DNA from 2 places in the Bacillus sp. VA15 genome. Region 1 is predicted to be linked to the other one. Evidence: a T-box and tRNA genes for the amino acid it is inferred to sense, from the RefSeq annotation. Region 1 holds a T-box; the other holds one or more tRNA genes.

What was found. The T-box of region 1 lies ahead of glyQ (glycine--tRNA ligase subunit alpha). A T-box ahead of a tRNA ligase gene usually reads a tRNA of that ligase, here a tRNA-Gly.
Region 2: it encodes a tRNA-Gly, which carries the amino acid that the T-box ahead of glyQ (glycine--tRNA ligase subunit alpha) is inferred to sense. The anticodon was not compared.

What each region holds. Positions count from the first base shown of each region.
Region 1 is NZ_JBVQPQ010000001.1:479,309-495,125, forward strand. Features, by position in the region: gene AC0DBE_RS02525 (NfeD family protein) at 1-103, shown strand, start outside; gene floA (flotillin-like protein FloA) at 125-1,120, shown strand; gene AC0DBE_RS02535 (hypothetical protein) at 1,145-1,564, shown strand; gene yqfC (sporulation protein YqfC) at 1,621-1,902, shown strand; gene yqfD (sporulation protein YqfD) at 1,921-3,117, shown strand; gene AC0DBE_RS02550 (PhoH family protein) at 3,114-4,073, shown strand; gene pgpH (cyclic-di-AMP phosphodiesterase PgpH) at 4,152-6,287, shown strand; gene ybeY (rRNA maturation RNase YbeY) at 6,288-6,761, shown strand; gene AC0DBE_RS02565 (diacylglycerol kinase family protein) at 6,742-7,113, shown strand; gene AC0DBE_RS02570 (cytidine deaminase) at 7,234-7,644, shown strand; gene era (GTPase Era) at 7,625-8,530, shown strand; gene AC0DBE_RS02580 (YqzL family protein) at 8,674-8,817, shown strand; gene recO (DNA repair protein RecO) at 8,854-9,621, shown strand; T-box leader at 9,661-9,836, shown strand; gene glyQ (glycine--tRNA ligase subunit alpha) at 9,919-10,806, shown strand; gene glyS (glycine--tRNA ligase subunit beta) at 10,799-12,838, shown strand; gene ccpN (transcriptional regulator CcpN) at 12,971-13,609, shown strand; gene AC0DBE_RS02605 (pyruvate, water dikinase regulatory protein) at 13,635-14,447, shown strand; gene AC0DBE_RS02610 (YaiI/YqxD family protein) at 14,701-15,195, shown strand; gene dnaG (DNA primase) at 15,229-15,817, shown strand, end outside.
Region 2 is NZ_JBVQPQ010000009.1:68,442-84,258, reverse strand. Features, by position in the region: gene AC0DBE_RS19540 (ABC transporter ATP-binding protein) at 41-808, shown strand; gene AC0DBE_RS19535 (aliphatic sulfonate ABC transporter substrate-binding protein) at 826-1,824, shown strand; gene AC0DBE_RS19530 (ABC transporter permease) at 1,821-2,651, shown strand; gene ssuD (FMNH2-dependent alkanesulfonate monooxygenase) at 2,674-3,810, shown strand; gene AC0DBE_RS19520 (hypothetical protein) at 3,907-4,443, shown strand; gene rpsN (30S ribosomal protein S14) at 4,557-4,826, shown strand; gene AC0DBE_RS19510 (hypothetical protein) at 4,844-5,317, opposite strand; gene AC0DBE_RS19505 (helix-turn-helix transcriptional regulator) at 5,319-5,519, opposite strand; tRNA gene AC0DBE_RS19500 (tRNA-Gly) at 5,710-5,783, shown strand; gene AC0DBE_RS19495 (B3/B4 domain-containing protein) at 5,874-6,497, opposite strand; gene queG (tRNA epoxyqueuosine(34) reductase QueG) at 6,580-7,740, shown strand; gene AC0DBE_RS19485 (amidase domain-containing protein) at 7,808-8,737, shown strand; gene trmL (tRNA (uridine(34)/cytosine(34)/5-carboxymethylaminomethyluridine(34)-2'-O)-methyltransferase TrmL) at 8,775-9,257, shown strand; gene AC0DBE_RS19475 (YhbD family protein) at 9,385-10,026, shown strand; gene AC0DBE_RS19470 (bactofilin family protein) at 10,017-10,730, shown strand; gene AC0DBE_RS19465 (hypothetical protein) at 10,742-11,449, shown strand; gene prkA (serine/threonine protein kinase PrkA) at 11,800-13,695, shown strand; gene yhbH (sporulation protein YhbH) at 13,875-15,053, shown strand; gene AC0DBE_RS19450 (MarR family transcriptional regulator) at 15,213-15,677, shown strand; partial or broken gene AC0DBE_RS19445 (biotin/lipoyl-containing protein) at 15,713-15,817, shown strand, end outside.

The sequences.
Region 1 (15,817 bases):
TGAACGCCTTGACGTTGTTTCGGAGGGATCGTTTACAGAAAAAGATAAGAAAGTAAAAGTAGTAAAAGTGGAAGGCTCACGCATCGTCGTGAGAGAAATTTAAACAGAAACGAGGAGAATTGATATGGATCCATCAACACTTATGATTCTGGCTATTATCGTAGTGGGGATCATTGTTTTAGCTGTATTTTTTACATTTGTGCCTGTTATGCTTTGGATTTCCGCATTAGCAGCCGGAGTGAGAATCAGCATATTCACTTTAATCGGAATGAGGCTTCGCCGCGTTATACCAAACCGAGTGGTGAACCCATTGATTAAAGCGCATAAAGCTGGGCTTAATGTTGCCACTAATCAGCTTGAAAGCCATTATCTCGCCGGAGGAAATGTTGACAGAGTCGTTAACGCACTGATTGCTGCTCAGCGAGCCAACATTGAACTCACATTCGAACGCTGTGCCGCCATCGATCTTGCTGGCCGTGACGTCTTGGAAGCCGTTCAAATGAGCGTTAACCCTAAGGTAATTGAAACGCCGTTCATTGCTGGTGTGGCTATGGACGGAATTGAAGTAAAAGCGAAAGCGAGAATTACAGTAAGAGCGAATATCGACCGTCTCGTTGGGGGAGCAGGGGAAGAAACCATTGTGGCCCGTGTCGGCGAAGGGATTGTCTCTACAATTGGTTCATCCGAAAGTCACAAGAAAGTGCTTGAAAACCCTGACATGATTTCACAAACAGTACTTGGAAAAGGGTTGGACTCAGGAACTGCGTTTGAAATTCTCTCGATCGATATTGCCGATGTTGACATTGGCAAAAACATCGGCGCGATTTTACAAACCGATCAGGCCGAGGCTGATAAAAACATCGCGCAGGCTAAAGCGGAAGAGCGCCGTGCGATGGCTGTCGCTCAAGAACAGGAAATGCGTGCCCGCGTAGAGGAAATGCGCGCGAAAGTGGTAGAAGCGGAAGCGGAAGTGCCGCTTGCGATGGCAGAAGCTTTGCGTGAAGGGAATATTGGCGTCATGGACTACATGAATATCAAAAACATTGATGCTGATACAGAAATGCGCGATTCATTCGGCAAGTTGACGAAAGATTCGTCTGATGAAGACAGTAAATCATAATCTCTCTAAGAAGGGAGAACGCTGATGGAAGATATACTGACCAATCCGCTAATCATCGCAGCGGTTATCGGAATCATTTCTATGATTTTCGGTAAAAAGAGCAAAGAGGAAAAGAACAACAGCCAAAACAGAAATAAACCTCAGCAGGTGCAAACGGCTTCTCCTCAAAAGAAGCAGTCAAAAGAAGAGGCTCCTGTACCTATTCCCAACCGCATGGAACAGGTAAGGCGGGAAGCGGAAGAAAGACGCAGAGAAACAGAAAGAAACCTGAAAGGGCTGGAACGTGACCTTACTGCAGGTAAACAAAAAGCAGTATACACAAAACAAAAAATGCTCCAGGTTAATAAAGACACTGTGGTACAGGGGATCGTCTTAGGAGAGGTATTCGGGCCTCCAAGAGCGAAAAAACCTCACCATACGATGCGCTCGGCCCGTAAAAATTAAAGTGTTAGAACCTCCTTTCAAATCATACATATGAGATGAAAGGGGGTTCTTTTTGTATGGGGCAAAGAAAGAATCGTATGAAAGCTTGGCTGACAAGAGCATTGGAAATTCCCCCGGACGTTATGATGGATCTGCCGCGGATTACAATGGTTGGCAGACTTCATATCTACATAGAAAACCACAGAGGCCTATTGCTTTTCAGTGAGAATGAAGTGAGGTTGATGCTGAAGCAGGGCCAGTGCATCATATCAGGTAAAAACTTTGTCATCAAGGCAATTCTTCCGGAAGAAATTCTTTTGGAGGGTACGATTGATGTCGTTCGATATGTTGAGTCATAAAGCCGAGGGGGAAATGTTGTGAAAAATAAATGGCTGTCTTTTTTTTCGGGTAAGGTCCAGCTTGAATTGACGGGAAGAGGGATCGAGAGGCTCCTTAATGAATGCACAAGACAGGGGATTCCGGTTTTTCATGTCAAAAAAAAGAAAGAAGCCGTATCGTTATATATACAGCTTCAGGATGTACATGCCTTTCGGCGGGTCAGAAGAAAATTTAAATGTAAAGCCCGATTTATCAATCGGAAGGGATTTCCTTTCCTGTTGCTGAAATCAAAGCTGAATATAGGGTTTACGATCGGTTTTGCAATGTTTTTCATCCTTTTGTTTTTGCTTTCCAATATGGTGTGGAAAATTGATGTGACAGGCGCTAAGCCTGAAACGGAACATCAAATGATGCAGCATCTTAATGAAATCGGCGTCAAAAAGGGGCGTCTGCAGTTTTTAATGATGTCGCCCGAAAAAATACAAAAATCGTTAACCAATGGAATAGACAATATCACTTGGGTCGGAGTTGATCTGAAGGGGACGACCATTCACATGAAAGTCGTGGAGAAAAATGAGCCCGAAAAAGAAAAGTATGTTAGCCCGCGCGATATTGTCGCCAAAAAGAAAGCAACCATTACAAGAATGTTTGTGCAAAAAGGACAGCCGATGGCCGCAATCCACGATCATGTGGAAAAGGGACAGCTGCTTGTTTCGGGACTGATCGGCAGTGAAGAGCATCAGCAGGAAGTCGCCTCAAAAGCAGAAATTTATGGAGAAACCTGGTACAGATCCGAAGTGACGGTCCCGCTTGAAACATTATTTAACGTCTATACGGGCAAAGTAAGGACAAAGCACAAGCTTTCTTTTGGCTCTTTGGCAATCCCGATCTGGGGGATGACGTTTAAAAAAGAGGAATTGAAGCACCCAAAAACAGAACAAGAAAAGCATTCGCTGAATTTTCTCGGATTTAAGCTCCCTGTATCCTATATCAAAGAGCAAACGAGAGAAAGTGAAGAGGCTTTGCGAAAATATACGAAAGAAGAAGCAGTTCAAGAAGGCATTAAATTGGGTAAACAGGATGTAGAGGATAAAATAGGCGAAGACGGCGAGGTGAAAAGTGAAAAAGTTTTGCACCAGACTGTTGAGAATGGTAAAGTAAAGTTGATTATTCTCTACCAAGTTATAGAAGATATCGTTCAAACCACACCTATTGTCAGGGAGACTGAAGAATGACAGAACATTTACTTGCGATGAATCAAAAACTGAAAAGCCCGGACGAGGCGCTTTCACTGTTCGGGAACCAAGATTCTTTTTTGAAATTGATGGAGAAAGATCTGAATGTAAATATCATTACGCGCGGCGAAACGATTTATGTTTCAGGCGATGAAGAATCGTTTCAGATTGCAGACAGGCTGCTGGGATCGCTCCTCGCTTTAATTCGCAAGGGGATAGAGATCTCTGAACGTGATGTGATTTACGCCGTCAAAATGGCAAAGAAGAATGAACTTGAATACTTTGAAAGCATGTATGAAGAAGAAATTACAAACACTGCAAAAGGCAAACCAATCCGTGTGAAAACAATGGGACAGCGGGAATACGTGGCCGCTATGAAGCGGAATGACCTTGTATTCGGCATCGGCCCGGCGGGAACCGGGAAAACGTATCTGGCTGTCGTAAAAGCAGTCCATGCTTTAAAAAACGGACATATCAAAAAAATCATTTTAACAAGACCTGCCGTGGAAGCTGGTGAAAGCCTCGGTTTTCTCCCAGGTGACCTCAAAGAAAAAGTAGATCCTTATTTGCGCCCGCTGTATGACGCTCTTCATGATGTGCTTGGGGCAGATCATACAGAACGTCTGATGGAAAGAGGCATCATTGAAATTGCTCCGCTTGCATATATGAGGGGACGGACGCTTGATGATGCTTATGTTATACTTGATGAAGCACAGAATACCACGCCTGCTCAAATGAAAATGTTTTTGACGAGACTGGGTTTTGGCTCTAAAATGATCATTACAGGTGACGTTAGCCAAATTGATCTGCCGAAAGGCGTCAAATCGGGACTTGCAGTAGCGAAGGAGATGCTGAGAGGAATAGACGGCATTTCTATGATTGAGCTAGACCAAACAGACGTGGTCAGACATCCGCTTGTTGCGAAAATTATTGAAGCATACGATAAGCAAAATTAATGCTGAATGACCCGATCGCGCGTTATCGGGTCATTTTTATGATTGCTTATGGGCTTGATGTTTCAAGAGGAGGTTCTTGTGTTGAAAAAGAAGGGGAAGACCAAAAGCAGCTCAAAAAAATGGAGCAGCTTTAAAAATGCCCGCTCCATGCATGTACTGCTGTATCTTCTGCTGGCTGCCATTATGTTTGCTTTGCTCTTTGTACATGTTAAGCCGGAAACACTTGATTTAGACCTATTTTCAGTCAGCGACAAGACCATTTATGCTCCGGCAACCGTGGAAGATCAAAAAGCCACAGAGGAAAAAAAGCAAGCCGCTGAGGACGCGGTTGAAGATCAATATACATTAAAAAAAGAATACACAGACAACCGGATTGACCTTGTGTCATCTATATTTGACAGTATCAGCGAAGTGAAAAAATCATCAGAAGAAGACAGCAAATCACCATCGGAAAAATCAATGGTTAAGTCTGTGAAGAACAAATTAACGTCAGATGTGAATGATTCCATATCAGAGGATTCCATCAAGACATTGCTGAAAGCAGACAGTGAAGACTTTTCTTTTGTCAGAGATACGGTCATCACGGCAGTGAATACGGTCATGAGCAGTGAAATCTCATCGGATAAACTATCTGATGCAAAGGATAAAGTAGAAAAAGAGCTAAAGGGCAATTCTATCCCATCTAAATACTTGGGAGCTGCGACAGAAATCGGGCGTTTTGCTATTATCCCGAATTACGTCTTCGATCCGAAAGCGACAGAGGCAAAGCGGCAGGAAGCGTCAGACAATGTCCAGCAGGTTCAGATCAAACAGGGTCAGGTGCTCGTGGAAGAAAATGACCTTATTGATCGGGAAGTGTACAGAAAACTCGAGCTGACCGGGTTATTAAATAACTCAAATCTCTTTAAACCGATCAGCGGCCTATTGATTATGATCGGACTTTTCATTGCAACACTTGTATATTATTTTGAAAAACAGAAACAAAACCTGAAGTTTAAAAACCAATCCATCCTGCTGTTCTCCATTATCACAACGCTTTTGCTTGTTATTATGGAGGTTGTCAGTTTGTTCCAGAAGATGGAATATAATAATATCGGCTACCTGGTACCCATTGCGGCCGGCGCGATCTTAATCAAACTGCTGATGAATGAACGCATTGCCATTTTGGGAAGTATCATTCTTGCGATTTGCGGAAGTATGATGTTTAATCAGGGTGTGACAGGAACATTCAATTATGTCATAGGAATTTATTATTTGATCAGCGGGATTTCAGGTGTTTTATTTTTAGGAAAACACAATGCAAGATCAAAGATTTTGCAGACCGGGCTTTTCGTAGCGTTTATTAATATGGTTGTCGTTCTTTCTTTGTTATTGATCCAAAACACTGCGCTATCGGGTCTTGAAATCGGCACGTTAATGCTGATGGGCGTTGTGTCGGGATTTGCTTCGTCTGTATTGATCATCGGCCTGATGCCGTTTTTTGAGACAGGCTTTGGCATTTTATCCACTATGAGGCTGCTTGAGCTGTCTAATCCTAACCATCCGCTGCTGCGAAAAATATTAACAGAAACACCAGGTACATATCATCACAGTGTAATGGTCGCCAATTTGTCAGAGGCAGCCTGTGAGGCGGTTGGAGCCAATGGTTTGCTTGCAAGAGTCGGCGCGTATTACCACGATCTTGGGAAAACAAAGCGTCCGCAATATTTTATTGAAAACCAAATGAATATTGACAATCCGCATGACAAGCTGTCTCCTCAGCTGAGTAAAAATATCATCATTTCTCATACCACTGACGGTGCGAATATGCTGAGAAGCTATAAATTTCCGAAAGAGCTTGTCGATATTGCTGAGCAGCATCATGGAACCTCGCTTTTAAAGTTCTTTTATTATAAAGCGAAGGAAAAAGGCGACCAGATTACAGAAGAAGAGTTCCGTTATCCAGGACCAAAGCCGCAGTCAAAGGAAGCCGCGATTATATCAGTTGCTGACAGTGTTGAAGCGGCAGTCAGATCCATGCATAATCCAAATCCTGAACGAATTGAAAAGCTTGTCCGGGGTATTATATCCGATAAGCTTCAGGACGGACAGTTCAGTGAATGCGATTTGACATTTAAGGAGCTGGATACAATCGCAAAAACGCTCTGTGCAACATTAAAAGGAATTTTCCACTCCCGGATTGAATATCCGGAGGCTACTAAGAAGGTGAAATAGATGAGTTTACTGATTGATATTGTTGATGAAACGGGGAGTGTCTCTGAAGAGATGCTCAAAGAAGTAGAAAATCTGCTTCAATTTGCCGCTGAACGTGAAGGCGTTCAGGATCAGGCTGAAGTTTCTGTCACGATCGTTACCAATGAAGACATCCAGCAGATCAATAAAGATTACCGCGGAAAGGATACGCCGACAGACGTCATCTCATTTGCTCTTGAAGAAGAGGGAGAAGGCGAGGTTGAAATCGTAGGCGCAGAAATGCCGCCGGTTTTAGGTGATATTATCATCAGTGCGGATCGCACAAGGGAGCAGGCAGAGGAATATAATCATTCTTTTAAAAGAGAGCTCGGATTTCTTGCCGTCCATGGATTTCTGCATCTTTTAGGATATGACCATATGACGAAAGAGGAAGAAAAGGAGATGTTTACTAAGCAAAAGGATTTGCTGGACGCCTATGGACTCAAGAGATCATAGAAATGAGCTGAAGCGATTCTTCAAAAGCTTCGTGCATGCAGGCCGGGGCATCTGGGAAACAGCGCGGACGGAGCGGAATTTCCAATTTCATGTCGCAGCCGCCTGCGCTGTTCTCATTTGCGGCTTCCTCGTGGAGCTCAGCCCAATTGAGTGGGCGATTATTATCCTTTTGATCGGAGGAATGTTTTCGCTGGAGCTTTTAAATACAGCCGTTGAGCATACGGTTGATTTAATAACAGACAAACATCACCCACTTGCTAAAGCGGCTAAGGACGCTGCCGCCGGGGCTGTTTGCGTTTTTGCCGTCATTTCGTGTATCATTGGTTTACTTATTTTTTTGCCAAAGCTGTAATGGCTGAAGATTCTTACATTTATTTTACATTTTTAGAAATGGGCGTGAAAAAAAGCGCGCGATTATGTAAAATATAAAGTGATAGCGGTACCATTATAGGTAAGAGAGGAACATGTACACATGAACAAACAAGAATTGATAACAGAAGCTTTAAAAGCACGTGATATGGCATATGCGCCGTATTCCAAGTTTCAAGTAGGAGCCGCTCTTCTTACCAAGGATGGAAAAGTGTACAGAGGCTGCAACATCGAGAACGCGGCATACAGCATGTGCAATTGCGCTGAGCGTACCGCTTTATTTAAAGCTGTTTCTGAAGGGGATACAGAGTTTCAGATGCTGGCCGTTGCGGCTGACACCCCTGGACCGGTATCTCCGTGCGGAGCCTGCCGCCAGGTGATTTCTGAGCTTTGCACAAAGGACGTTATTGTCGTGTTGACTAATTTACAAGGACAAATAAAAGAAATGACTGTGGAAGAATTATTGCCAGGCGCATTTTCATCGGAGGATTTACATGACGAACGAAAGCTTTAAATCAGGATTTGTATCCATTATTGGAAGACCAAACGTAGGAAAGTCTACATTTTTGAACAGAGTCATTGGACAAAAAATCGCGATCATGAGCGATAAGCCCCAAACGACGAGAAACAAGGTGCAAGGAGTTTTGACGACAGGCACATCACAAACGATTTTTATTGACACACCAGGGATTCATAAACCTAAGCATAAGCTTGGGGACTTTATGATGAAAGTGGCGCAAAATACATTAAAAGAAGTCGATTTGATCTTGTTTATGATCAACGCCGAGGAAGGCTACGGGAAGGGCGACGAATTCATCATTGAGAAATTGCAGAATATGTCTACGCCTGTATTTTTAATCGTAAACAAAATTGACAAAATTCATCCCGATCAATTGCTTTTGTTAATTGACGAATATCGGGGACGTTATCCTTTTAAGGAAATTGTTCCGATTTCTGCTTTAGAAGGAAATAATATCGAAACATTGCTCACACAGATTGAAGCGTATTTGCCGGAAGGGCCGCAATTCTATCCGAGTGATCAGGTAACCGACCATCCAGAGCGCTTTATCATTTCTGAATTAATCAGGGAAAAGGTGCTGCATCTGACGAGAGAAGAAATCCCGCACAGCATTGCGGTGGCCATCGAATCCATCAAAGGACAGGACAACGGTTCTGTGCACGTAGCGGCAACGATTGTGGTCGAACGGGATTCCCAGAAAGGCATTGTGATCGGAAAAAAAGGAAGCCTGCTGAAAGAGGTTGGAAAAAGAGCGAGAGCGGATATTGAAGCACTGTTAGGCTCCCGTGTCTACCTTGAATTGTGGGTCAAAGTGCAGAAAGACTGGCGCAATAAAATGTCCCAGCTTCGCGATTTTGGCTTTAAAGAGGACGAATATTAATCTCCTTGCTGTGTCATTTTCTCACAGGAACAGGGATACATTAGCAAATTTTGTTTAACATGAAATGGAGGACATCTGGTCAAGATAAAGGTAAGAATTTGGAGTTAGGTAAGCTAGTTTAACTACAGAAAGGTGGGTTTCTTGTGTTGAATTTTACCTGGAACGTATTTTCTCAAACAGGAAATGTTGATACGTATCTTCTTTTTAAAGAGCTGGAAAAAGAGAACATGGAAAGACCCGAAGAACTAGAAGATGAGCTAGCCCGATTTGATTATCCAATTTTATAAACCTCTTGGCCGCTCCTGCTTTAGGAAGGTGCGGAAATGCTGACAAAATGTGAAGGAATCGTTCTTCGCACAAATGATTACGGAGAGACGAATAAAATCGTTACATTACTGACAAGAGAACACGGAAAAATAGGTGTTATGGCAAGAGGCGCCAAAAAACCGAACAGCCGTTTATCAGCAGTCAGCCAGCCCTTTTTGTATGGTTCATTTTTAATGCAAAAAACAACGGGCCTCGGAACGCTTCAGCAGGGTGAAATGATCCTCAGCATGAGAGGCATCAGGGAAGATTTGTTTTTAACAGCATATGCTGCTTATATTGCTGAGCTAGTCGACAAAGGCACAGAAGAAAAGAAGCCAAACCCTTATTTGTTTGAATTCATTTTAGAATCGTTTAAACAGCTGAATGAAGGAACAGATCCGGATGTCATCATCTTCATTGCTCAAATGAAGATGCTCGGTGTCATGGGGCTGTACCCTGAGCTGAATCACTGTGTGCATTGTAAAAGCCAGGATGGGACCTTCCATTTTTCTGTTCGTGATAACGGTTTTATTTGCCATCGCTGCTTTGAAAAAGATCCCTACAGGGTTCCAATTAAACCGCAAACGGCAAGGCTTTTGAGACTGTTTTATTACTTCGATTTGTCGAGGTTGGGCAATGTGTCCTTAAAGCAGGAAACAAAAGCTGAATTAAAGCAAGTGATTGATTTATATTATGAAGAATATTCAGGGTTATATTTAAAATCAAAGCGCTTTTTAGATCAAATGGAAAGCATGAAACATCTGATGGGTGAAAACAAAAGTTGACATCTGGTCCATCTTTTTATATGATCATTTATTATAAAATATGTTGCAGTGAGAGAAAGAAGTACTTGCGTTTACCTCATGAAAGCGACCTTAGGACGGTGTAAGCTAAGGATGAGCACGCAACGAAAGGCATTCTTGAGCAATTTCAAAAAAAGAGGCTGGGATTTTGTTCTCAGCAACTAGGGTGGAACCGCGGGAGAACTCTCGTCCCTATGTTTGCGGCTGGCAAGCATAGAGACGGGAGTTTTTTGGTTGCTGCCGCAGTCATTTTATGAAGGAAAAGTGGAGGTGCTTGAAATGAATATTCAAGACATGATTCTAACATTGCAAAAGCATTGGTCCAGTCAGGGCTGTGTGCTTATGCAGGCTTACGATGTAGAAAAAGGGGCCGGCACGATGAGCCCGTATACGTTTTTGCGCAGTATCGGCCCTGAGCCGTGGAAAGTGGCTTATGTAGAGCCTTCCAGACGCCCTGCCGACGGACGATACGGGGAGAACCCGAACAGACTGTATCAGCATCATCAGTTTCAGGTCATTATTAAACCGTCTCCTGATAACATTCAAGAGCTGTATTTAGATTCCTTGCGCGCGCTTGGAATTGATCCGCTTGAGCACGATATTCGCTTTGTTGAAGACAACTGGGAAAATCCGTCTTTAGGCTGCGCAGGTCTTGGCTGGGAAGTATGGCTTGACGGAATGGAAATCACACAATTTACGTATTTCCAGCAGGTCGGAGGACTAGAGTGTAAACCGGTTTCTGTAGAGATTACGTACGGAATTGAGCGTCTCGCGTCTTATATCCAGGATAAAGAAAATGTTTTCGACTTGGAATGGACGTCAGGGTTTACAGTAAAAGATTTATTCATGATGGCGGAATACGAGCATTCCGTTTACACGTTTGAAACGTCAGATGTCGATATGCTGTTCCAGTTGTTCAGCACGTATGAAAAAGAAGCGATTAAGCAAATGGATAACGGACTTGTTCATCCTGCATATGACTATGTGCTAAAATGCTCGCACACCTTCAACCTGCTTGACGCCAAAGGTGCGATCTCTGTTACCGAGCGGACAGGCTATATCGCAAGAGTGCGAAATTTAGCGAGAAAAGTAGCAAAAACCTATTATGAGGAACGAGAAAAACTAGGGTTCCCAATGCTTAAAGGGGAGGGTTCTTCTCATGAGTAAACAGGATTTACTTTTAGAGATCGGTTTAGAGGAAATGCCGGCGCGCTTTTTAAATGATAGCATGGTTCAGCTTGGTGAGAAGCTGACAGGCTGGCTTAAAGAAAAAAATATCACACACGGTGAAGTGAAGCTTTTCAATACACCGAGACGCCTTGCTGTCTTCGTAAAGGATGTAGCAGAAAAGCAGGATGATATAAAAGAAGAGGCGAAAGGGCCTGCGAAAAAAATTGCCCTTGATGCAGACGGCAACTGGACAAAAGCGGCAATCGGCTTTTCAAAGGGCCAAGGCGCAGACGTAAAAGACCTGTACATCAAAGAAGTAAAAGGCACAGAGTATGTATTCGTGCAAAAATTCCAAGCCGGCCAAGAAACGAAATCGCTTCTGCCGGAACTGAGCGGTTTAGTTACTAGCTTGCATTTCCCAAAAAACATGCGCTGGGGAAATGAGGATTTGCGTTATATACGGCCAATCAAATGGATTGCCGCTTTATTTGGACAGGATGTCATTCCATTTTCGATCACAAACGTTGAGTCTGGACGGACAACGCAGGGACACCGTTTCCTTGGACATGAAGTGTCAATTGAATCACCTTCAGCTTATGAAGAGCAGCTGAAAGAACAGCACGTTATTGCTGATCCTAACGTCCGAAAACAAATGATTCAATCTCAGCTGGAAGCGATGGCTGCAGAAAACAATTGGAGCATTCCAGTTGACGAAGATCTTCTTGATGAAGTGAATCATTTAGTAGAATACCCAACAGCTCTTTATGGTTCATTTGAATCTGAGTTTCTGTCAATTCCTGAGGAAGTGCTTGTCACGACAATGAAAGAGCATCAGCGCTACTTCCCTGTCAAAGACAAGAACGGAGAATTGCTGCCTCACTTTATCACAGTCAGAAACGGGAACAGCCACGCGATCGAAAATGTGGCCAGAGGCAATGAAAAAGTGCTGCGCGCGCGTTTATCTGATGCTTCATTCTTCTACAAGGAAGATCAGAAACTAAATATTGATGCAAACGTGAAGAAGCTTGAAAACATTGTTTTTCATGAAGAGCTTGGTTCTCTGGCAGATAAGGTTAGAAGAGTCACTTCAATCGCAGAAAAGCTTGCCGTTCGTCTTCAGGCCAATGAAGATACATTAAAACATGTGAAGCGAGCTGCTGAAATTTCTAAATTTGATCTTGTCACGCACATGATATACGAATTCCCTGAGCTCCAAGGAATTATGGGTGAAAAGTATGCGAGAATGCTTGGCGAAGATGAAGCTGTGGCTGCGGCAGTCAACGAACACTATATGCCTAGATCAGCAGGCGGAGAAACGCCTTCTACTTTCACCGGAGCTGTTGTAGCAATGGCGGATAAGCTAGACACAATCGTTTCATTCTTCTCTATCGGCGTTATTCCGACCGGTTCTCAGGATCCTTACGGGCTGCGTCGCCAAGCAAGCGGTATTGTTGCAATTCTTCTGGACCGCAACTGGGGAATTTCGTTTGAAGAGCTGCTTTCTTTCGTACAAACCGAAAAAGAAAATGAACTGATGGATTTCTTCACTCAGCGCCTGAAATTTGTTTTGAATGCGGAACAGATTCGACACGATGTCATCGACGCCGTGCTGGAAAGCTCTGAGCTTGAGCCATACTCAGCGCTGCATAAAGCACAAGTGCTGGAACAAAAGCTTGGTGCACCGGGCTTTAAGGAAACAGCTGAGGCTTTAGGCAGAGTGATCTCTATCAGCAAAAAAGGAGTCCACGGAGACATTCAGCCTGATCTGTTTGAAAATGAATACGAGGCAAAACTGTTTGATGCCTACCAAACAGCGAAGCAAAACCTGCAGGAAAACTTTAGCAAAAAAGATTATGAGGCGGCGCTTGCTTCACTTGCAGCCTTAAAAGAACCGATCGATGCTTACTTCGATCATACAATGGTTATAGCAGATAATGAGACATTAAAGGCAAACCGTTTGGCGCAAATGGTAAGCTTGGCGGATGAGATCAAGTCCTTTGCGAATATGAATGCCCTTATTGTAAAATAAAGAGAGAAAAGGCGGTTGCTGTGTGATCGGTAATCGTCTTTTCCCCATTTATGAGTTTTTTTGTTTGATTACAAGATATTTACGATATAATATGGATTATTATTCTTTACATAGATATGAAGTGAAAAGGTGGTGAGTACGATCGAACTAAATAAACGGCAAGAACATATTTTGCAGATTGTAAAAGAAAACGGGCCGATTACAGGGGAGCATATTGCAGAAAAGCTGAACCTAACCAGGGCAACATTGCGTCCGGATTTAGCCATACTCACCATGTCAGGATTCCTTGAGGCGCGCCCGAGAGTCGGTTATTTCTACACTGGGAAAACCGGCACCCAGCTTTTGGCAGATAAACTCAAAAAGCTTCAAGTGAAAGACTTTCAATCTATCCCCGTCGTGATTCACGAAAATGTTTCTGTGTACGATGCGATTTGCACCATGTTTTTAGAAGATGTAGGTACTCTGTTTGTGGTGGACCGCGATGCTGTTTTAGTCGGGGTGCTTTCACGAAAAGACTTGCTGAGAGCGAGCATAGGCCAGCAGGAGCTTACATCTGTCCCTGTTCACATCATCATGACAAGGATGCCGAATATTACGGTGTGCAGACGCGAGGATTATGTGATGGACATTGCAAAGCACTTGATAGAAAAACAAATTGATGCACTGCCTGTCATCAAAGATACCGACAAAGGCTTTGAAGTCATCGGCAGAGTGACAAAAACAAATATGACAAAAATACTTGTCAGTTTATCTGAAAATGAAATCCTATAAGATCGCAAACTAACGGGGGGATAATATGAATAACCGCATCATCTATGTTGTATCGGATTCCGTCGGTGAAACGGCTGAATTGGTAGTAAAAGCAGCGCTCAGCCAATTTAACGGTTCAGCGGACGATACACATGTCAGAAGAATTCCTTATGTTGAAGATATAGGCACTATCAATGAAGTGATTTCACTTGCAAAGGCAGACGGCGGCATTATTTGTTTCACACTAGTTGTGCCGGAAATCAGAGAATATTTGATTTCCGAAGCGGATAAAGCAAATGTTTTATATTATGATATTATCGGCCCGTTAATTGATAAAATGGAAACAGCCTACGGTTTAACAGCGAAATACGAACCAGGGCGGGTGCGCCAGCTTGATGAAGACTATTTCAAAAAAGTGGAGGCTATCGAGTTTGCAGTAAAATACGATGATGGACGTGATCCAAGAGGGATTTTAAAAGCTGATATCGTTTTGATCGGGGTATCCAGAACGTCTAAAACACCGCTGTCTCAATATCTCGCCCACAAGCGCCTGAAGGTTGCCAATGTTCCGATTGTTCCCGAGGTTGACCCGCCGGAAGAACTCTTTAACGTTGATCCGAAAAAATGTATCGGCTTGAAGATTAGCCCGGATAAACTGAATCATATCAGAAAAGAACGGTTAAAATCACTTGGGCTTAATGACAAAGCGATCTATGCAAATATCAACAGAATCAAAGAGGAACTGGAATATTTCGAAAAGATTGTGGACCGGATCGGATGCCAGGTTGTTGATGTTTCAAATAAAGCGGTTGAAGAAACAGCAAATATTATCCATCATCTCAAAACAAAAAACATGTAACTCAGGACGCTCTATCCTGGGTTTTTGGCTATGCCAAAAGGGAATAATGAAAAATAATAGCATCTTTGTGAAGTTTGTATTATAATAAAAAATTGTGATAAAATGATTAATTTTAGGTTTAAGGTTCGTGTGATACGAATAAACTATTATGGGTAAGATGTCAAGAATTTCTCCCGGAAATTTTTCGACAAATTCATATACGTCCGCAATGTTAAAGGATGTGCGATTTTGCTTGCTTTTATGCAGGAGTTTAATGGAGGGATGGAGAATTACTCTTCTTAATGAACAAGAAAAGACGATTTTTGTCGATGCAGATGCTTGTCCGGTAAAAGATGAAATTTTACAAACAGCATCCAAGTATGAAGTTCAAGTTCTTTTTGTCGCTTCATTTGAACATTATCAGCTTTCGAGAAGCAATGAAGAAAAATGGAAGTATGTTGATCCTCATAAAGAAGCTGCTGATTTATATATCGCAAATCACGTAAAACCGGGAGATATTGTTGTGACGCAGGACATCGGATTAGCATCCCTGCTGTTGAACAGAAATGTCTCCGTCATGTCGGAAAGAGGGCGTCTTTACAAAGAGGGCACGATTGATTTTGCTCTTGAGAGCCGTCATTTTTCCGGCAAACAAAGGAGAAAAGGCATATACGCCAAAGGGCCTAAAAAATTGAATAAAGAAGATCGAGAACGATTTATTACACTGCTGCAAAAAATCCTGTCGAACGATGAAGGGATTTTGCACTAAAGCATCGAATAATGTACGACGGAGTGTTATAAGATGGGAAATCGGATACCAGATGAAATTGTGGATCAGGTACAAAAGTCGGCAGATATCGTTGAAGTCATAGGTGATTATGTTCAATTAAAGAAGCAAGGCCGAAACTACTTTGGACTCTGTCCTTTTCATGGAGAAAGCACACCTTCGTTTTCCGTATCGCCCGACAAACAGATTTTTCATTGCTTTGGCTGCGGAGCGGGCGGCAATGTTTTCTCTTTTTTAAGGCAGATGGAAGGCTATTCATTTGCCGAGTCGGTTTCTCACCTTGCTGACAAATACCAAATTGATTTTCCAGATAATATAACAGTCCATTCCGGAGCCCGGCCAGAATCTTCTGGAGAACAAAAAATGGCTGAGGCTCATGAGCTCCTAAAGAAATTTTACCATCATTTGTTAATAAATACAAAAGAAGGTCAAGAGGCGCTGGATTATCTGCTTTCAAGGGGCTTTACGAAAGAGCTGATAGATGAATTTCAGATCGGCTATGCTCTTGATTCTTGGGACTTCATCACGAAATTTCTTGTAAAGAGAGGCTTTAGTGAGGCGCAAATGGAAAAAGCGGGTCTCCTGATCAGACGCGAAGACGGGA
Region 2 (15,817 bases), on a different contig from region 1:
TTTTGTAGAAGGCGGGGTTGGCAGAAAGAGAGGGATAAAAGTGGCTGTGACCATCAGCATCAAAGAAAAGACATTCGTTCAAGAGGGCCGCAAAACAACGGTCTTGGAGAACATTCAATTATCAATCGCACCAGGTGAATTTCTTACGCTCATCGGACCGAGCGGGTGCGGAAAAAGCACGCTGTTAAAGATTATTGCGGGGCTTGATTCAGATTATGACGGGAGTGTTGAAATTAACGGACGCAGCGTAACAGCTCCGGGTATTCAGCAAGGATTTATTTTTCAGGAGCACCGCCTCTTTCCATGGCTGACGGTTGAGCAGAATATTGCCGCCGATTTGAACTTGAAAGATCCAACAGTCAAACAGAAGGTGGATGAACTGATTGAGATTGTCAGATTGAAAGGATCGGAGAAAGCATACCCGCGCGAGCTGTCAGGCGGTATGTCACAAAGAGTCGCTATCGCACGGGCTCTTCTGCGGGAGCCTGAGGTCCTGCTTTTAGATGAACCGTTTGGTGCACTCGACGCTTTTACTAGAAAACACCTGCAGGACGTGTTGCTGGATATATGGAGGAGGAAAAAAACAACGATGATTCTCGTGACTCATGATATAGATGAATCTGTTTATTTAGGAAATGAGCTTGCGATCCTTAAGGCCAAACCGGGGAACATCCATAAGCTGATGCCCATTCATCTGGCGTATCCGCGAAACCGGACGACTCCGGATTTCCAAGCGATCAGACAGAAAGTGCTGTCGGAATTCGAGAAAACAGAAGATCTAGAGTACGCTGAAGGATCAGGGATATAGAAAGGGCGGAAGCAGAAATGAAAAAAGGACTCATTGTATTGGTTACCGTTTTTTTTCTGCTGGCAGGCTGTGGAGCAAATGGAGCCAGCAGTGACAACAAACAATTGAAAGAAATTCGAATCGGTATTCAGCAAAGTTTAAGCCCGCTTTTGATTGCGAAGGAGAAAGGCTGGTTTGAAGATGCATTTGAAAAAGAAGGCATCAAAGTGAAATGGGTGGAGTTTCAAAGCGGTCCGCCCCAATTTGAAGGACTTGCGGCAGACAAACTTGATTTTTCTCAAGTCGGCAATTCTCCTGTGATCGCTGGACAGGCGGCAGGCATTGACTTTAAAGAAATCGGTTTGTCTCAGGACGGATTGAAAGCAAACGGCATCCTTGTCAATCAAAACAGCGGCATTCAGGACGTCAAGGACTTAAAGGGGAAGAAAATTGCAGTCGCCAAAGGCAGCAGCGGTTTTGATTTTCTGTATAAAGCACTTGATCAAGTGGGGTTGTCAGCTAATGATGTGACGATTATTCAGCTTCAGCCTGATGAAGCGGCCTCTGCGTTTGAAAACGGATCTGTTGATGCCTGGTCCATTTGGGAGCCGTACTTGTCTTTAGAAACAATCAAACACGGAGCAAACATCCTTGTGAACGGGGAAAGCACAGATTTATATTCACCCGGTTTTACTTTAGTAAGAACAAAGTTTGCCGAAGAGCACCCGGACGAAGTGGTCCGTTTTCTGAAGGTGTTTAATAAGGCTGTTGTGTGGCAAAAGGAACATCTGGATGAAGCCGCTGACTTGTATGCAGACATTAAAGGTCTCGATAAAAAGGTCGTCGAAAATGTGTTGAAAAATACTGAGCCTCTGAATGAGGTCATCAGTGACGACATTGTGAAAGCACAGCAGGAGACAGCAGATTTTCAATATCGAACGAAGGCGATAGACAAGAAGATTGATGTGAAAGAGGTTGTGGATAACACATTTATTAAAAAAGCGTTAAAGGAAAATTCCTCAGGAGGTGATCAATGATGAAAGCAGAGGCTGCAGGCTCGCTGCCGAAAACGAATGCGGAAGCGGTGCGAAAAAAGCCCCGAAGGATGAAATACGGCTGGATGAAGGGGCTTTTGCTGCCCGCTGTCATTATCGCCATCTGGCAAATCATCGGCGGCCTTGGGGTAGTGTCCGCTACAGTGCTGCCCACACCCGTTGCGATCGTTCTGACGTTTAAAGAGCTTATTTTGTCCGGTGAGCTGTTCGGTCATCTGCAAATCAGCATCTATCGGGCGGCGCTTGGTTTTTTGCTTGGCGCGGGGCTTGGCTTGATTATCGGGATTTTGGCCGGATTCTCCAAACGGACGGAGCTGTATCTTGATCCGTCATTGCAAATGCTCAGAACCGTTCCCCATCTGGCGGTCACGCCGCTGTTTATTTTATGGTTCGGTTTTGATGAGGTATCCAAAATTTTGCTGATTGCGCTCGGTGCTTTTTTTCCTGTCTATATCAATACATTTAACGGCATCCGCGGAGTTGACGCGAAGCTGTTTGAAGTCGCCCGGGTGCTTGAATTTAAATGGCATCAGCAGATTTCCAAAGTGATATTGCCGGCATCCCTGCCAAATATATTGCTCGGCATTCGCTTATCGCTCGGCATTGCATGGCTTGGACTTGTTGTAGCAGAGCTGATGGGCTCAAGCTCAGGAGTCGGTTATATGATCATGGATGCAAGACAGTTTTCACAAACGAACAAAGTGTTTGCCGGGATTATCATTTTTGCGGTGGTTGGAAAGCTGACGGATTCCTTTGTCAGGCTGCTTGAACGAAAACTGCTAAAGTGGAGAAACAGTTACGAAGGGTAATATACGTAAAGGGGAGATGGATATGGAAATTCTTTGGTTTATACCGACTCATGGAGACGCGAGATATTTAGGATCTGAAAGCGATGGACGGACTGCGGATCATCTTTACTTTAAACAAGTCGCGCAGGCGGCTGACAGGCTGGGATATACGGGTGTTCTTCTGCCGACGGGAAGATCGTGCGAGGACCCATGGCTTACAGCATCGGCTTTGGCAGGAGAAACAAAGGACTTAAAGTTTTTAGTCGCGGTAAGACCCGGTTTAATGCAGCCTTCTCTAGCAGCCAGAATGACATCTACCTTAGACCGCATTTCAGACGGCCGGCTGCTGATCAATGTTGTGGCAGGAGGCGATCCGTACGAGCTGACTGGAGATGGCCTGTTTATCAGCCATGATGAACGCTATGAAGCGACAGAAGAATTTTTAACCGTTTGGCGGAGACTTTTGCAGGGAGAAACGGTTTCCTATGAAGGAAAGCATATAAAAGTGGAAAACAGCAATCTGCTCTTCCCACCGCAGCAAGCGCCGCATCCGCCTATCTATTTCGGAGGATCGTCACAGGCGGGGATTGAAGCTGCCGCAAAGCATACAGACGTGTATTTAACGTGGGGCGAGCCGCCTGAACAAGTAAAAGAAAAGATTGAGAGAGTCAAAAAGCAGGCGGAAAAAGAAGGGAGATCCGTTCGATTCGGCATTAGGCTGCATGTCATTGCCCGTGAAACCGAACAAGAGGCGTGGGAAGCGGCTGAGCGCTTGATCAGCCACTTGGATGATGACACCATTGCCAAAGCGCAGGCAGCTTTGAGCCGTTACGATTCTTCAGGCCAGCAGCGGATGGCGGTCCTTCATCAAGGCGATCGGACGAAGCTTGAAATCAGCCCGAATTTGTGGGCGGGGATCGGCCTGGTCAGGGGCGGGGCAGGAACAGCTCTTGTCGGTGATCCGCAGACTATTGCCGACCGGATAGCGGAGTACCAGGCACTCGGCATAGAATCGTTTATATTCTCTGGCTATCCGCATTTAGAAGAAGCATATTATTTTGCAGAGCTTGTGTTTCCGCTTTTGCCGTTTGAAAATGAGCGCACGAGAAAGCTTCAGAACAAAAGGGGAGAAGCCGTCGGGAACACTTATTTTGTCAAAGAGAAAAATGCGTCAGTTTAAGTAAAACACAGCCCCCAAACATGGTATGATATTCAAATAAAGGGGGCTGTTTTTCTGAAAACATTGATAAGCGCAGCAGTCATTTGCCTGATAGCTATGCTGTCAGCATGCGGACATTCAAAGCAGATGGAAATCAAAGCAGCGGACATGTCAGATCTTGAAAAAAACAGAATGGATATTGCAGCTTCACAGGCATTCACTGCCGAAGCCGTTAATATCAGTGAAAGTATTTCTTCAGCTGACATGTACATCGAACATTATCAAAAAGGAAAGCTTATTGAGACGATTGGTCCGGTAAGTGCAGATTATTCAGAGAAAAAACCCGATACATTACAATTTGTTTATTTTGAGAATGAAGAGGGAGAAGGAAAGACTAAACGCAGCACTGTTCATTTTGGCATTGTTGATAAACAGGGAAATACAGCGGCCAGTTCATCGGTGAAACGTGACGATAGCGCAACACAGGAAATGACTCAGAATATTTCATCGGCGGTACCGATTTCTTTCGAGAAACCTGTTTTGATCGGCAGCAGTATAAAAGGGACTGACGAGCCAATGCACACCTCTGAACATAAAAAAGAGCTTATTAAGCATCAAGATGCGTTACTGTATTATGTGGAGTTGCATCATTAGAAACGGGCGGCTTCAGGCCGTCTGTTTTACAAAGCGGTATGCTTGCTTTTTTGAATGGTGCATGATACATTTTAAATCGTAATAATTTCGATTTAAAAAGGAGGCTATGTGTCTTGGCTAAAAAGTCAAAAGTGGCAAAAGAGTTAAAACGCCAACAGCTTGTTGAACAATACGCTGATATTAGACGCGAGTTGAAAGAAAAAGGAGATTACGAGGCACTCAGCAAGCTGCCAAGAGATTCAGCACCGGGAAGGCTCCACAATCGTTGCATGGTAACGGGGCGCCCGAGAGGATATATGAGGAAGTTTAAAATGTCCAGAATCGCTTTCAGGGAACTGGCTCATAAAGGCCAGATTCCCGGTGTGAAAAAAGCGAGCTGGTAAGAAAAAACTCCGGCCGATTACAGCGCGCCGGAGTTTTTTTCGTTTTTCTTGAAAGAGATGACATAGGATAGGTGCTGGATGATCATAATGATAAACACGATAATAATAGGGAAAAACGGAATACGTGATTGAAAAAGCGGATAAAAAATGAGAAGAACCGCTGCGGCAGGAAGCGAGAAGTAGACGGCGATATATGACGCGCGGCATGCTTTTGCCGTCATCATCTTCTCTCTTTCGTCCTGCTCTTCAAATTCATCAGGCAGAAGAAGCTTTTTTGCAGCAGGGCGGCTTTTTTTCTGTAAGTACAAATAAACCGCAGACGCCGCAACAAACAGAATAAAGGGAGTGAGGTTTAATTCAAACACCATCTCGCCGCTCTTTGTGCGGATAAAGGATGCAATGCCTTCTGATGCTTCAAAGTATGCAATCAGCGTCCAGCATGCAAGGCCAAATAAAACAAGTTGAAAAGCTGCTTTTGTTTTCATGCTCATCTTAGTTTTCCTCCTCTAACCAAAAGACATCCTCCATTTTCATGGAGAAGGCTTTGCAGATTTTCAGTGCTAACAACAGTGAGGGAACATAATCGCCTTTTTCGATAGCTGCCACAGTCTGTCTTGTAACGCCGACCGTTTCTCCGAGTTTTTCCTGAGAATAGCCGAGGCGTGCCCTCAGCTCTTTTACTTTATTTTTCATCATGACGTCTGTCCCCTTCACATTCTCGATTGATTATATTGTATAGTATACTTAACATTATGTAAATGTGACTTAACACTTTACAAAAAGAAAACTTTTTTTCGACAAAATTTTTATATTCTCTTGACGAAAAATTAATAAACGTGTAATATAAAACAAGTCAGCGGTACTGTTACTGAAAAACACAAATGCGGGTGTAGTTTAGTGGTAAAACCTCAGCCTTCCAAGCTGATGTCGTGAGTTCGATTCTCATCACCCGCTCCATACATACGTTATTAACGCAGTGTTTCGTTTCTTAGATAAACGAAGTATTGCGTTTTTTTATGTAAAAAAGAACACGTCATTCGTGTTCTTTTACGTAAGCCAATGTACTGTATGGGCACCGCCGTGAATTTGTTCAAACATTTTCGTTAATGATGATAAGAGTTTAACAGCGCTGCTTTTTTCAATGGATGGCGGGAAAAAAATGATTTGCAGCATTTTCTTCGTCTCGTTTGAAACGGGATAGCGATTGACGCTGTTTTTTAAATCGCCAAATATGCCATTTTCATCAGAGAAAAGCAGTATGTTTTCTTTTTCTCCCAATGAGATTCGGACTGGCTCATGAAGCTTGCCGGCATCATAAATCATAATGGGCAGAGAATATTTTAATGCGAAAAAATCGATGGTGTCATGGGCTGAATCCTTGCTTTCCATGAATTGTTCTTTGGATATTGGGATCAGCATGTCTTCCATTGGGGTTGTTTCTCCCTCAAATGTAGGGTTAAGCTGTTTAAAGAGTTCCCGCCATTCCTTGACGAAGGATTCATCAGATATTCCGCCGTCCGCATAATCGAAAAACAGGGATTCTTGAAATAGGCGAAGCCTGCCTTTCAGCATTTGCGGAGAGGAGCCGACTTCGATATTCTTATAAATCACAGCCGCCGCATGTAAGCCGGCCGCACGTTCAGTAATAACAGAATCAAGTTTGATATTCACTAGCATTCACTCCAGTTACGTGATATCAACCTATTATAAACGCTGTATCGTTTTATCACAAAGAAAGGAGGCTGTGCAAAACATGAACGTTTATCAGCTCAAAGAAGAATTAATTGAATACGCGAAAAGCATTGGCGTGGACAAGATTGGTTTTACGACCGCTGATACATTTGACAGTTTAAAAGACCGTTTGATTCTTCAAGAGTCACTCGGCTATCTCTCCGGCTTTGAAGAGCCTGATATCGAGAAAAGGGTGACGCCGAAGCTACTTTTGCCGAAAGCGAAATCAATTGTGGCGATCGCTCTCGCATATCCTTCCAGAATGAAGGATGCGCCGAGAAGCACGAGAACGGAGCGCAGGGGCATTTTTTGCAGAGCCTCCTGGGGCAAAGACTATCACGATGTGCTGAGGGAAAAGCTCGATCTGTTGGAGGAATTTCTGAGAAGCAAGCATGAGGATATCAGAACAAAGTCAATGGTAGATACAGGTGAATTGTCTGATCGGGCGGTTGCAGAACGGGCCGGCATCGGGTTCAGCGCGAAAAACTGTATGATCACAACGCCTGAGTATGGCTCATATGTGTATTTGGCGGAAATGATCACAAATATACCTTTTGAGCCTGATGTGCCAATTGAAGATATGTGCGGGTCCTGCACGAAATGTCTGGACGCCTGTCCGACGGGAGCACTTGTAAATCCGGGACAGCTGAATGCGCAGCGCTGTATCTCTTTTCTGACCCAGACGAAAGGATTTTTGCCTGATGAATTCCGGACAAAGATTGGAAACCGCCTGTATGGGTGCGACACGTGTCAAACGGTGTGTCCTCTCAATAAGGGGAAGGACTTTCATCTTCATCCGGAAATGGAGCCGGACCCTGAGATAGCCAAACCGTTATTGAAGCCACTCTTGACCATCAGCAACCGCGAATTTAAGGAGAAATTCGGACATGTCTCAGGTTCTTGGCGCGGAAAAAAACCGATTCAGCGAAACGCCATTCTCGCCCTTGCCCACTTTAAGGATGCTTCCGCACTGCCTGAATTGACGGAACTGATGCATAAGGACCCGCGTCCTGTTATCAGAGGAACAGCTGCATGGGCGATCGGTAAAATCGGAGACCATGCATACGCGGAAGAGCTTGAAAAAGCGCTGGAAAAAGAGAAGGATGAAGAGGCAAAGCTGGAAATTGAAAAAGGAATTGAGTTGCTAAAAGCTTCAGGCATGACTAAACAAGGCCTGTCCTGACATACGTATAGAACAGAAGGGAAAAACACTTGAGATGCATCCAAGTGTTTTTTCTCTATAAATAAGTATGGCGGGTGGGGTGAGCTTGAAGCACATTTTAGAACAATTAGCGGAGGAACGGCTGAGCTATTTGGTTAACGGGCATGCTATGAGACAAGAGTCTGAAGTCGGGGACCTTGAAGTCATGGAGCGAAAGAAGAGGCTTCTGGAAAAACGTAAAGTTGACATCATAAAAGCGAAAGCAAAGGCCGTCATCGATCATGTGCGGGTTGAGGATGACGGAACGACCTGCCTTACGTATACCATCCATTATGAATACGTGTGTAAAGAGCATGATGACAGCTTGTATATGGAAGAGCATATAGAGGAGCGGGTAGCTTTCCTTTATGATCATATTTTGATTAGTGATCAGGAAATTGCGAAAAAGCCGGCTGGATTTCATGAAGGGACCAGTATTATTGACTATTCTCAAGAGGAAAGGGAAGCGTTTGGCAGAGCCTTTCAATACGATCGTCTCGGCGCTGTGCAATATGCCGAGAAATTTTGGAACAAGCGCAACCCGGCTTATAAAAATTTCAGCGATAACTGCACGAATTTTATTTCACAGTGCCTTCATGCGGGAGGCGCACCGATGCGCGGCCATCCGAACAGAGGGTCAGGCTGGTGGATGAAACAAAGCTCATGGAGCTATAGCTGGACGGTGGCTCATTCTATGAAAATGTATTTGTCGAATTCAAAGGCCGGTCTTCGTGCGGTGCGGGTGAAATCTGCGGAAGAGCTGATGCCTGGCGATGTGATTTGCTATGACTTTGAAGGAGACGGCCGGTTTAATCATACAACGATTGTTGTGGCGAAGGACAAAGGCAATATGCCGCTTGTCAACGCCCAGTCCTATGACAGCCGGATGAGGTATTGGTCATACGAGGATTCTACGGCATACACGCCGTCAATACGATATGCCTTTTTTCATATCGTTGATGATACGACAAAAGACTAATTAATGATATAATGATGGGCGGATAAGAAAAACAGAGGTGAACATTGTGGCATTACATGTCGTTTTATATCAACCAGAAATTCCCGCCAATACAGGGAATATTGCACGTACTTGTGCAGCAACCAATACAACGCTCCACCTGATTCGTCCGCTCGGCTTTTCAACGGATGATAAAATGCTGAAGCGTGCCGGACTCGATTATTGGGAGTTTGTTAACGTTGTGTATCATGATTCGTTAGAAGAATTGTTTGAGGAATATCAAAAAGGCCAGTTTTTCTTTATCACGAAATTCGGCCAGCAGCCTCATACATCTTTTGATTACACTGATCTTGACGAGGATTATTTCTTTGTATTCGGAAGAGAAACAAGCGGTTTGCCAAAGGATTTAATTCAAAATAATATGGACCGCTGCCTGCGTCTTCCGATGACAGAGCACGTTAGATCGTTAAATCTGTCCAACACTGCGGCGATTCTCGTTTATGAAGCGCTGCGCCAGCAAAATTACCGTGATTTAAAATAGTGAAAAAAATCCGCTCATTGATGATGGGCGGATTTTTTTGTGCTGCGAGAGATGCTTTGTTTTGTTTTTTGGGCTTAACAACGTAACAGTGTTATGTTACAATGTATCCATCAAAGGAGCTGGACTTATGGAAGAACAATTAATCTCTAAAAAAGAATTGCTTGAAAAAACATCGATTTCATACGGTCAGCTGTATCGGTGGAAGCGGAAAAATTTAATTCCTGAGGAATGGTTTATTCGCAAATCCACATTTACAGGGCAAGAAACGTTTTTTCCGAGAGAGGATATTTTAAAACGCATTTCAATGATTCAAAAGATGAAGGAAAATTTGTCACTGGATGAAATGAGGGAAATGCTGTCGCCGAAAATGAAGGATGTCAGCATGACCGCTGATGAATTGATTCATAAAGGATTGATTTCAAGAACTGCTCTTGATGTTTTTTCAGAAGGAGGAGGAAATTCGGTTTTTTCTTCCCGAGACCTGCTATCGCTGTATGTACTTGAAGGGCTCCTGCAGTCTGGAAATGTCAGTCTGGCGGAAGCAAAAATGGCTGCAGAGGTGTTAAAGCAGCATGATACTGAAGAGATCAAGAATCAGACGGAGCTGATTGTGCTGCGGAAGCTCGGTGTCACAACTTGTTTTATAGCGGCTGCAGCGGACAGCATTCTGTTTGAATCGTCCGTCAAGGTTGTGGAACGGGTGGATTTAGTAAAAGCGTCAGAGGAATTAAAAACAACATATATACAGGAGGGCCATCAATGGATGTAATGGAAAAGCTGGTGATAAACGGATCAGGAAGTTCAAAGGGAGGAACATTTCAATCAGTTGAAATTAACGGCAGCGGAACAGTGGCCGGGGACGTGGAGTGTGACACTTTTTCTTTTAATGGAACCGGAAAAGCTGACGGCAGCGTCAAAGCGAAAGCGGTAACCATCAGCGGTTCAGGAAAGATACATGGAGACGTTGAAGCAGAATCGATTCGGATTAACGGAACAGGTTTTATTCAAGGAGAGGTTTCCGCAAAACAATTGAAAATCGCTGGATCATCAACATTTGGCGGCACAGTCAAGGCTGATGGTATTGACATTAGCGGAAAAGCGGTCATGGAAGCGGATTGTGAAACGGAAACCTTTCAATCGGAGGGGAAATGCAAAGTCAGTGGGCTTTTAAATGCTGATGAGGTGACCATTAAGCTTTCTGCCGGGGAAAGTTATGTGCGGGAAATCGGATGCCGCCATCTTCAAGTGACCGGCAGAAAAGGAATGCTGACATTGCTCAGACTAATGCCGCAGCCTGTTTTAACGGCTGAACTGATCGAAGGTGATGTCATTGAACTGACAAATACAAAGGCGAAAACCGTGCGAGGAAATAAAGTGAAAATCGGTCCGGATTGCCAGATTGAAACCGTTGAATACAGCGGGGACTATACTTGTGATCCGAGCGCATCGGTCGAAACATGCACGAAGATGTGAGGAGGATCGTAATGGAGACAACAAAACTGGGAAATTTAAAATTATATGGTGCCGGACATGCTGCAGGCGGCGCATACCACCATGTCAGCATTAAAGGTGAAGGTGTAATCGGTGAAGGGCTGTCTGCCGCGGGCTGCCGCATATTCGGAACAGGCCTTTTTCTCGGGGAAGCAGAGACTGAGCGGCTGCGTGTATTCGGAGAAAGTGAATGTAAAGGCAATCTGACAGCCGGCAGAATCAATATTTACGGCACAATGAAAGTCAGCGGCTCACTTCAATTTGATCGATTCAATCTAAAAGGCCTGACTGAAATTTGCGGGAATATGACTGGAGAATCGTGCGATGTGAAAGGGAAGCTTAGCGTTAAAGGTGATTGTGAAACGGAAATGTTCCATATCACAGGTTGCATTGATGTATCAGGTTTATTAAATGCGGGTGATATCAAGCTTGGATTGAGCCATGATGTAAGCCATGTGCGGGAAATCGGCGGAACAACCATTACAGTGAAAAGACGCGCGAGCTTTTTTCACCGGAAGAAAGTGAAACTGATTGCCGACGTCATAGAAGGAGATCAGGTTTATTTGGAGAATACCGAGGCGGCAGTTGTCAGGGGAAAAGAAGTGATCATCGGGCCGGGCTGCAGCATCGGAACAATTGAGTACAAAAATATATGCGAATGTGATCATCATTCAAAGATTAAAGAAAAAACAAAATTATAAAACATTGTTCTGTTATACAAAAAGGGTGCTCTTATGAGGAGCACCCTTTTTTATTCTTTTCCCGGCTTGCTATCGTACCCTGCGGTAAAAATTGATACTAAAAAAGTGACAATGACACCCATCATGATGATTGTTTTCACCGTCTCTCCCCCTCTTCAATTTTTCGGTGCTGTCCGAGTCTGGATGATTCTGTATTTTTCTTTATTATGAACGGTCGCGGTCTGCCTTGTCAACGCCGTATAAGTATCTTTATTTTTAAGAAACCAAAGCATGTATCACGAGATGGCGGCATAGATTGTATCAAAGTACCTTATTTGCATAGCGCATCAAACATGATGGAGGAGGTCCTTATGGATATATTAAAGAAAATTGAACAGTACAGAGAGGAAGAGCAGCGGCTGAAATGGGAAGGAACATTCGCCGATTATTTGGAGATTATTAAAGAAAATCCAATGGTCGCGCAATCTGCTCATTCTCGTGTTTTTAATATGATAAAAGACAGCGGGATAGAGGAGATTGACGGACGTAAGAAGTACAGCTTTTTTGACCGCGAGCTGTTCGGGCTTGAGGAATCTTTGGAGCGTCTTGTGGAAGAGTATTTTCATCCGGCCGCGAAACGGCTTGATGTCAGAAAGCGGATTCTATTGCTGATGGGACCTGTGAGCGGCGGTAAATCCACGCTGGTCACGATGCTCAAAAAAGGTCTTGAAGCGTACACCTTGACGGATAATGGCGCTGTATATGCGATTAAAGGCTGCCCGATGCACGAGGACCCTCTACATTTAATCCCCCATCATTTGCGTGATGACTTTTACAGAGAATACGGCATTAGAATAGAGGGAAGTCTTTCTCCTTTAAATGTCATGAGGCTGGAAGAAGAGTACGGAGGAAGAATTGAGGATGTGAAGGTTGAACGCATCTTCTTTTCAGAAGATAAGCGTACGGGAATTGGAACATTCAGCCCGTCTGATCCGAAATCTCAGGATATTGCCGATTTGACGGGAAGTATTGATTTCTCAACCATTGCCGAGTACGGTTCAGAATCAGATCCGCGCGCATACCGGTTTGACGGAGAGCTGAATAAAGCGAACCGCGGGATGATGGAGTTTCAGGAGATGCTGAAATGTGATGAGAAATTTCTCTGGCATTTGCTCTCATTGACACAGGAAGGGAATTTTAAAGCGGGGCGATTTGCGTTAATTTCTGCTGATGAGCTGATCGTGGCTCACACGAATGAAACGGAGTATCGCTCATTTATTTCTAATAAGAAGAATGAAGCCCTGCATTCGAGAATCATTGTAATGCCAGTCCCTTATAATTTAAAAGTGTCTGAGGAAGAGAGAATTTATGAAAAAATGATCGCGGAGAGCGATGTATCGGATGTTCACATTGCCCCGCATACGTTGAAGGTCGCTGCGATGTTCTCGATTCTTACCCGATTAAAAGAACCGAAGCGGTCGGATATCGATCTGGTCAAGAAAATGAGACTGTATGATGGGGAAAGTGTGGAAGGATATAATTCTGTCGACGTTGAGGATATGAAAAAAGAATATAATGATGAAGGCATGAGCGGCATTGATCCGCGGTACGTAATCAACCGGATTTCTTCAACGATTATCAGAAAAAATATGGAGTCGATCAATTCTCTTGATGTTCTTCGTTCCTTAAAAGAAGGTCTTGATCAGCATCCTTCGATTTCAAGCGAGGACAGGGAGCGGTATTTGAATTTTATTTCTGCTGCCCGCAAGGAATATGACGACATTGCGAAAAAAGAAGTTCAAAAAGCGTTTGTGTACTCATATGAAGAATCAGCTAAAACACTTATGGACAATTATCTCGATAACGTAGAGGCCTATTGCAATAAAAACAAGCTTCGTGATCCTTTGACAGGAGAAGAAATGAACCCTGACGAAAAGCTGATGAGATCAATCGAAGAGCAGATTGGCATTTCGGAAAACGCCAAAAAAGCGTTCCGCGAAGAAATCTTAATCCGTATCTCGGCTTATGCGAGAAAAGGTAAACGGTTTGATTATAATTCTCATGAAAGGCTGCGTGAAGCCATTCAGAAAAAGTTGTTTGCTGATCTGAAGGATGTCGTTAAAATTACGACGTCAACAAAAACGCCGGATGAGCAGCAGCTGAAAAAGGTAAATGAAGTCGTTGCCCGTTTAATTGATGAACACGGCTACAACTCGACGAGTGCCAATGAGCTGCTGAAATATGTCGGCAGCCTGCTGAACCGATAAGCAACGTGACCCGTCCGAATAGGGCGGGTTATTTTGTCCCATTTTCTAAATAGTTTGTCAATTAACCGTGCTTTTGTGCATATGATGAATATAAATCTTTTCGAAAGACTTGTTTCATAATCTGGCACAAGCCGGAATACGTATGTATCACGACCACAAATGGTTAAGGAGGGGAATTCATGTCCCAAAATGACAGCGGCCATTTTTTGATTTCTGAGGAAAACTGGTCCCTCCATCGCAAAGGCTTCGATGACCAGCAGCGCCACCAGAAAAAAGTGCAGGAAGCGATCAAAAATAATCTTCCGGACCTCGTGACTGAGGAAAGTATTATTATGTCTAATGGAAAAGATGTAGTGAAGATCCCAATCCGTTCACTGGATGAGTATAAAATCCGTTATAACTATGATAAAAATAAACACGTAGGGCAAGGAGAAGGCGACAGCCAGGTTGGAGATGTTGTGGCCAGGGATGGATCAGACAAAAAACAGGGACCTGGAAAAGGGCAGGGCGCCGGTGATCAGGCAGGCGAAGATTATTATGAAGCAGAAATTTCATTAATGGATTTAGAAGAAGCGCTTTTTAAAGAATTAGAACTTCCAAACCTTCAGCAAAAAGAGCGGGACAATATCATTCATACAGATATTGAATTTAATGATATCCGTAAAACAGGGTTAACCGGTAATATTGATAAGAAAAGAACAATGATGTCAGCTTTTAAACGAAACGCGATGTCAGGGAAGCCATCGTTCTATCCGATTTACCCGGAGGACCTGAAGTATAAGACGTGGAATGACATAACAAAGCCCGAGTCAAAAGCCGTCGTCTTAGCAATGATGGATACAAGCGGCAGTATGGGGGTTTGGGAAAAATACATGGCCAGAAGCTTCTTTTTCTGGATGACCCGTTTTTTGCGGACGAAATATGAGACTGTAGAAATTGAATTTATTGCCCATCATACGGAAGCAAGAGTCGTGTCGGAGGAGGACTTCTTCTCAAAGGGAGAAAGCGGTGGAACAATCTGTTCTTCCGTATACCGGAAGTCGCTTGAGCTTATTGACGAAAAGTACAATCCCGCCCGCTACAACATTTACCCGTTTCATTTTTCTGACGGTGACAACCTGACATCTGATAACGCGCGCTGTGTGAAACTGGTCAATGATATTATGAAGAAGGCCAATCTTTTCTGCTACGGCGAGGTCAATCAGTACAACAGGCATTCAACGTTAATGTCTGCATATAAAAATGTGAAAGACGAGAAATTTAAGTACTATATTTTAAAACAGAAGTCTGATGTTTTTCAGGCGCTGAAGAACTTTTTCAGAAATGAAGAGTCCGGAGTAAGCCATCAATTTTCGTAATGAAAAGCCCATTTCAGGGCTTTTTTTTATTTAATAAAAGTAAGAAAGCGGTTGCGAAAAAAATACGGGAAAAAAAGAGATTTTTCCTTTGACAAATCTTCTTTCATTTATTAATATTTTATCTTGTGAACTATTATTGAGGAATGAGGTGAAAAGGAGTTGACTGAATCAGAACGTGCTTTGCTCACTTTTGAACAGCTCTTTGATACGTCTCGGGCTATCTATAAAAAGCAGAAGAAGATATTGGAGATTGTACTTGAGCCTTTTGATATTACAGTCCTTCAATATTTACTGATGTTTAAAATTCATCAAAGCGGAAGCACGCCGCTCAGTAAGCTGGCCATGTCTCTTGATCTTAAGCCTGCTTCTGTGACCCGGATGACCGATATCCTGTATAACCGGCAATTGATGAATCGATATGACAGTCCGGCTGACCGCCGTATCGTAATGATTCAGTTAACCGAAGAGGGGGAAGAAGTTTTACAGAAAGCCGCTGTGAAATACGCAAAAATGGGCGCGAGCCTGTATCAGGAGCTTGACACGTCTCAGCTTCAATATTTGCGCAAGCTTGCTGGGAGCTTATCGAAGCTCGCTGAAGGCTGTTCAGAAAAAAGCGGTAATTGAAAACTTCCCACATATTTTCACCATCTTTCCACAAAATGATAGAGGATGAAACGAAAGGAGAAAAACAAAATGAACAGAGGACGTTTAATTCTGACCAACATTATCGGTTTGATTGTTGTTCTTGCAATTATAGGCGGAGG